2 regions of the Epilithonimonas sp. genome follow, and region 1 is predicted to be linked to the other one. Evidence: riboswitches for the same ligand, from Rfam matches in the RefSeq annotation. Region 1 holds a riboswitch; the other holds the start of a gene.
The links. Region 1 has a riboswitch for cobalamin ahead of AC00Y6_RS05345 (TonB-dependent receptor plug domain-containing protein). Riboswitches for the same ligand answer to the same signal wherever they lie in the genome.
Positions count from the first base shown of each region.

Region 1 (3,415 bases):
AAAGGTATGTTAACAGGTCCCGTTACAATTCTGCAATGGTCTTTCGTTCGTGATGACCAGCCGCGCTCAGAAACCTGCCAGCAAATTGCCTTTGCCATTCGCGATGAAGTTGAGGATCTGGAAAAAGCAGGCATCAAAATCATTCAGATCGATGAACCCGCGATTCGCGAAGGATTGCCACTTAGAAAAGCAGAATGGCAGAATTATCTGAAATGGGCGGTAGAAAGTTTCCGTATTTCAGCAAGCGGCGTGGAAGATTCTACTCAGATTCATACACACATGTGTTATTCGGAATTCAATGATATTATCCAAAATATAGCCGATATGGATGCCGATGTCATCACGATTGAATGTTCGCGCTCTCAAATGGAACTACTAAGTGCTTTTGCTGATTTCAAATATCCAAACGAGATTGGTCCTGGTGTTTATGATATTCACTCGCCGAGGGTCCCGTCCCAAGAAGAGATGACTGATTTGTTAAGAAAAGCCGAACATGTAATACCCGCTGACCAGCTTTGGGTGAATCCTGATTGCGGATTGAAAACCAGACACTGGGAAGAAACCGAAAAAGCATTGATTGCCATGGTTGCCGCGGCAAAGGAAGCGCGGTCGCACTACGTGAAAGCGGAAAACCTGAACAATCAAGTGCATTAAGATTTGCCTCAACACGAAGAAAAATACTGCCCAAGATGCCACACCGCTTTTGAATGTAAAGCCGGTTCGATTATGCTTTGCCAATGTTCCACTATACGACTAACGCATGAAGAACTTGAGTTTATCCAGTTGCAATACGAGGACTGTCTTTGTGCCCAATGCATGAAGGAACTGAAAGCAGTCTATCACCGGCAGCTATTACAGGATAAAATGAAGCGCATTTTGGGTCTATTTTATAAATCTTAACCGCTACTATTAACATCACCTCGCAGGTCTCGAAAACCTGTGAGGTTTATCCAAACCCAAAAACAATGACAACAGAAGAAAAAATACAACAATCAGAAACCCGGATATTTAAAGCCGTATTTCCCAATACCACCAATCATTATGACACGCTTTTTGGCGGAACTGCCATGCAGATGATGGATGAGGTAGCGTTTATCACCGCCACGCGATTTACCCGGCAAACCGTAGTTACCGTCAGCAGTGACAAAATCGATTTTAAAAAGCCCATTCCAGCGGGAACCATTATAGAACTCATTGGCCGTATCACCCATATCGGGACAAAAAGCCTGAAAGTAAGCGTTGAAATTTTTATTGAGCAAATGTACTCGGAGCACCGCGAAAAAGCAGTTCATGGCGACTTCACTTTTGTGGCCATTGACGAAAATAAACAACCCGTTGCCGTTTGCCATCTTTAAAAAAATCAGCAACAATTATGGTGAAGACGATCCCTTAGACAGAAAGTTGAAGATTGGTCTCTTGCGAAGAACGACCAGCTTTTAATACCTCGATTTTTATCCCAATTATTTTATCTATATTTGCTGCCATCTGGTGCGCCGTAACAAGCACTTAAAAGGGAATCCGGTGAAAATCCGGGACAGACCCGCTGCTGTAAGCTTCGTAAAAGGTTTTTGAAAATTATATCCACTGTTTTTTAATGGGAAGGATTTCAAAAATGAAGTAAGTCAGAAGACCTGCCAGGCCATTTTAACGTTTGACGCTTTCGTGGAATAAAGCTTAGGACAACAATGATTCTGTGCAGCCTGTATTGCGCTTTGTCATTGCTTTCTTATCTCCATTAGCGTCATCATTATTCGACAGAGCTAATGGTGACACAATTCTTTTTCCGGATTTATAAAGCCGTTGTTGCAATATTTGTGACCACTTCATCCTTATGTTTTTCCCAGTCAAAAGACACGATAAAGGAACGACAAATTTTCCCGGTCAGCGTTTACAAAAAGAATTTTAAAGAAATTCTACCTGCACAGACCTTGTCTGGTGAAGAATTACAAAAACTCAACAGCCATTCTGTTGCCGATGCACTTCGTTATTTCTCGGGTATCCAGATCAAAGATTATGGCGGAATTGGCGGTCTAAAAACCATTAATATCAGAAGTATGGGCAGCCAGCATGTGGGCGTTTTCTATGATGGAATACAGTTGGGCAATGCCCAGAACGGGCTGGTAGATTTAGGGCGTTTTTCGTTGGATGATATGGAGGCCATATCATTGTATAACGGGCAAAAATCTGATATTTTCCAACCTGCCAAGGACTTTGGCTCTTCCGGTTCGATTTATCTACAGCCAAAAGTTCCTTCTTTTAAAAATAAGCGAAAAACCAATCTTACGTTACGGCTTAAAAATTCCTCTATTGAACTTTTCAACCCTTCCTTCCGGCTAGAGCAGAAGATTTCGGAAGCGGTTTCAGCGAGTTTCAGTTCAGAATTCATACAGAGTAACGGCGTTTACAAATACCGTTACTATAAAAAATACCCCGATGGCGAAATTGCTAATGATACGATAGCCAAAAGGTTCGACTCCGATATCAAAGCCAAACGGTTTGAAACCACACTTTATGGCACACTGAACAACGGCAGCTGGAATGTTCGTGGATATGGCTATATTTCGGATAGAGGAATTCCTGCACCTGTTGTTAATAACGGATTTGGAGAAAAAGGCCAACGAATGAGAGACGAGAACTATTTTGTTCAGGCCAATTTTGTAAAAAAAATATTCCCAAAATTAGAAACACAGTTTAAAGCGAAATTTGCTTACGATTATACCCGTTTTATGGACACCGTTAAAAGCTCCAGGGTTTTGCGTGTCGATAATTCTTATATCCAAAGGGAAGTTTATCTCTCCTCTTCCAACCTCTACTCTATCACGCCAAACTGGGATTTGAGTGCCAATGCAGATTTCCAGTATAATAACCTGGATGCGTACGGAACGGGGATTTATAATTTTTCTTTTCCTGTAAGATATACATCTTTACTCGCTTTGGCGACAACTTACCAATGGAAACGACTGAAATTTTTGGGAAGCGTATTGGGGACTTTTGTTACAGAAGACGTGGCAATGAATACCAAGTCGCCAGATAAAAATGAATGGACACCTGCTGTTTTTTTGAGTTATCAGCTTTCCAAAGATTTTACTTTAAGGGCATTCTATAAAAATATGTTCAGGATGCCGACCTTCAATGATCTGTATTACACGATTATTGGAAACACCGCCCTGAAACCAGAATATGCCAAGCAATACAATTTTGGTTTCACGTATCAGAAATTTTACAACCACTCTATTTTTAAAGGGTTTTATGCCAAAGTAGATGGTTACTTTAACAAAGTTAAAGACAAGATTATCGCTGCCCCGAACGGCAGTATGTTCCGATGGACAATGATTAACCTGGGGCAGGTAGAAATTATCGGGACAGATGTGAATGTACAGGCAGAACTGGATTTGGGAAAAGTAAAACTAAAGCC
Region 1 is NZ_JBWEYV010000005.1:67,238-70,652, forward strand. Features, by position in the region: gene metE (5-methyltetrahydropteroyltriglutamate--homocysteine S-methyltransferase) at 1-654, shown strand, start outside; gene AC00Y6_RS05335 (cysteine-rich CWC family protein) at 658-900, shown strand; gene AC00Y6_RS05340 (acyl-CoA thioesterase) at 966-1,355, shown strand; cobalamin riboswitch at 1,470-1,653, shown strand; gene AC00Y6_RS05345 (TonB-dependent receptor plug domain-containing protein) at 1,764-3,415, shown strand, end outside.

Region 2 (3,415 bases), on a different contig from region 1:
CAAATTCGGATTTTGTCTCCAGCTCATGGAGTTCGAAAAGGCGACCATCCTCCAATAAAGCGATTTTTGAAGCATCTCCCTCATTGGAAATAATCAGTTCTTTCTTCATAACTTCATAAAAGGTTTTATTAAGATTAGGTTGTAAATATAAAACAAAAATATAGTTGGCAAAAGACCAACTATATTTGTATGTATAAGACTTAGTAAGTGCAGAAAATTATTTCTTCTTATGTCTGTTTGCTCTTCTCCTTTTCTTTCTCTTGTGAGTTGCTACCTTGTGTCTTTTTCTTTTTTTTCCGCTTGGCATAATTTATATATTTTTATTATGGTTAATATTTAACTTATTATTTAACTGCAACTTTGGTTTTAACCTTTTCTACAAAAGTTTTTGAAGGTTTAAAAGCAGGGATGTTGTGAGCAGGGATCTCTATCGCCGTATTCTTAGATATGTTTCTACCGGTTTTAGCGGCTCTGGTTTTGATGATAAAAGAACCAAAACCTCTAAGGTATACGTTGTCCCCGTTATACATAGACGTTCTTATTTCCTGCATAAAAGCTTCGATAACCTTCTGTGTATCATTCTTTTCCACTCCCAGCTTGTTCGAGATGGTATTTACCAATTCTGCCTTTGTCATTTTCTAAAATTCTTTATATTTTTGGTGTGCAAATATAAAACATATTTTTGAAAACTAACAAACAAAATGCTGATTTTCTTCACATTGGAAAAAAGCTTATAAAGTGGTACGATCATAATGCCAGACCCCTCCCGTGGAGAGAAAATAGACTCCCTTATAATATATGGATCAGCGAAATTGTCTTGCAGCAGACCCAAGTGAAACAAGGCCTTGGACATTATCTTAGATTTATTGACCGTTTTCCCACAGTTAAAGCGCTTCATAACGCTACCGAAGATGAAGTTCTACTCTATTGGAAAGGCCTTGGCTATTACAGCAGAGCCATCAACCTGCATAAGGCAGCACATCAGATTGTAGAAGAATACGAGGGAGAATTCCCAAAAAATTACCATGAGATCCTCAACTTAAAAGGTGTTGGAAAATATACCGCGGCTGCCATTGCCAGCATCTGTTACGAGGAAAAGGTTCCGGCTGTGGATGGTAATTTCTACCGCGTCCTCTCAAGGATTTTTGCTGACAATTTTGACATTTCCAATTCGAAAGCGTTTCAATATTTTTCGGATTTAGCAATGCGCATGATGCCTGATGACAAACCAGGAGAGTTTAATCAGGCTATTATGGATCTGGGCTCCGAGATTTGCAAACCCAAAAACCCATTATGCCAAGACTGCCCCGTGAATGATGACTGTAACGCTTTCATCACTGGCACAATAACGGATTATCCAGTTAAAAGCAAGAAAGCAAAAGTCACGGATCTGAGTTTGAAATATTACTTCATCAAATTTCAAAACCAATTTCTCATCAAACAGAGAGGAAATGATTTTATCTGGAAGAAACTTTATGAATTTCCGACTTCGGTTCCGGCAGAATGGGAAGAATTAATTATCAATTCGAAAATCATCAATCACAAGCTGACACATAAAAATATGACGATAGAAATCAACACGATTGGACTGGAATCGAAAAAAGCTTTAGAAAAATTCGCTTCGGATAATCATTTCATAATCGTGAATGAAAAATTGGCGGATGAAAAATCTTTCCCAAAACCACTAGAAAATTATTACAAAAAAATCTCTATTCCCGAGACGGGAAAACTATCATTCTAAAACACCTTATGTTTTGTACAAAGTTGATTATATTTGCAAAGAATTTGGTTCCGGATTATTTTTCGGATTAAAATGGGAACGGAGTGCAATTCTCCGACTGTCCCCGCAACTGTAGATCGCAAAAAAAATGATTTTGTAACACAGCCATTGTCCACCACAGAAGGATGAGAAGGCACAAATCAGCGAAAGTCAGGAGACCTGCCAAATATTATTTTGAATAAAACGCTTTCGGAGGAAAAGCCTGATTCCATATGACTTGCTCATTTATATTTTCAGTTTATTTCTCCGGTTTTTTTATAAATTAAAGTTATCAATTAATGAACAAAACGTTATTTTTTGCGGGAGCAATGCTGTTGACCGGAGCCACGGTATATGCGCAACAAGCCGAAGAAACCCCTATAGAAGAGGTAACCATCGCCTCCAAAATGCCACAACAACTTTACAAAACTGGGAAAAACATTAAACTTTTCACAGAAAGAGATTTAGAGAACTTCAAAGGACAGACACTTAATGATGTGCTTGATCAGGTTGCGGGCTTCCAGATTGTAGGAAACTTCAACAATCAGTCGGAACCAAAATCTATGAAGATACGTGGTGGTAAAAGCGCCAATGTGCTAATTTTATTAGACGGAATCCCTCTAAAAGATGTTACAGGCAATGATTACACCGTCTCGGATCTGCGCCTTATTGCACTTGAAAATGTAGAAAGCATAGAAATCCTTAATGGTGCGTCATCCGTCCTATATGGCTCCAATGCTACTGTGTCCGTCATTGATATCAAAACAAAAAAAGACGCTCAAAAGAAAATTGAAGGACTTATCTCTGCAAGAGGCGGATCTTTCAACACGTTTGCCCAGAGTGGAAACCTAAAAGGAAAAATAAATAATTTCAGTTATCAGCTTAATGCCTTTAATGAAAAATCACAGGGCATATCTGCTGCCGAAGGCAATGAAAACTTTGACAAAGACGGCTGGGAGAAACAAAATCTATCTGCAAATCTTGGATATAATAATGGGACTTTCAACATCAACCTTTCCGGTGGATGGAACCACAACTTATACAAATATGATGCGGGAGCTTTTACAGACGGTTTATACAGGGGAAATGACAAACAGTTCTTTGGCGGGCTAAATGCCGGTTATAAATATAATAATGGGCAAATTGTATTTAACTCTCGACTGTCTGGGACAGACCGATTGGGGCAAAATTTTTACACTGGGCAATATAATGATCAGTTTTCCTATACCGGAAAAAATCTTTTCTCGGAGTTATATAATTTCTATAAAGTAAACGACTATTTCAACTTTACAGTTGGCTTACAATATGAGAATCAAAAAATGGGATCGCAATCTTTACCATGGGGCGCTTCTGCCATGCAGGACGTTCTTATAGAAAAGGATACAAAAATCAACAATTTTGATGCTTTTGCAAAATTCAACGTTAATTACAACGGATTTAATTTAGATGCAGGCGCCAGGATGACGGATAATTCTAAATTTGGTAATCACTGGGTTTACTCCATCAATCCTTACTATTTGGGCGGGAACGAAACTGTGTTTTTCAAAATAGGATATTCTTACGCTACGGCTTTTATTGCACCCACGCTTTATCAAAACTACGGATCTCTGCCATACATACTGCCGAATGCTGATCTAAAACCAGAAACCAACCAAA
Region 2 is NZ_JBWEYV010000001.1:403,322-406,736, forward strand. Features, by position in the region: gene AC00Y6_RS01730 (Rne/Rng family ribonuclease) at 1-109, opposite strand, end outside; gene AC00Y6_RS01735 (HU family DNA-binding protein) at 345-635, opposite strand; gene mutY (A/G-specific adenine glycosylase) at 683-1,741, shown strand; cobalamin riboswitch at 1,770-1,961, shown strand; gene AC00Y6_RS01745 (TonB-dependent receptor plug domain-containing protein) at 2,059-3,415, shown strand, end outside.
Region 2: linked by a shared signal. The riboswitch ahead of AC00Y6_RS01745 (TonB-dependent receptor plug domain-containing protein) and the one ahead of AC00Y6_RS05345 (TonB-dependent receptor plug domain-containing protein) in region 1 are both predicted to bind cobalamin.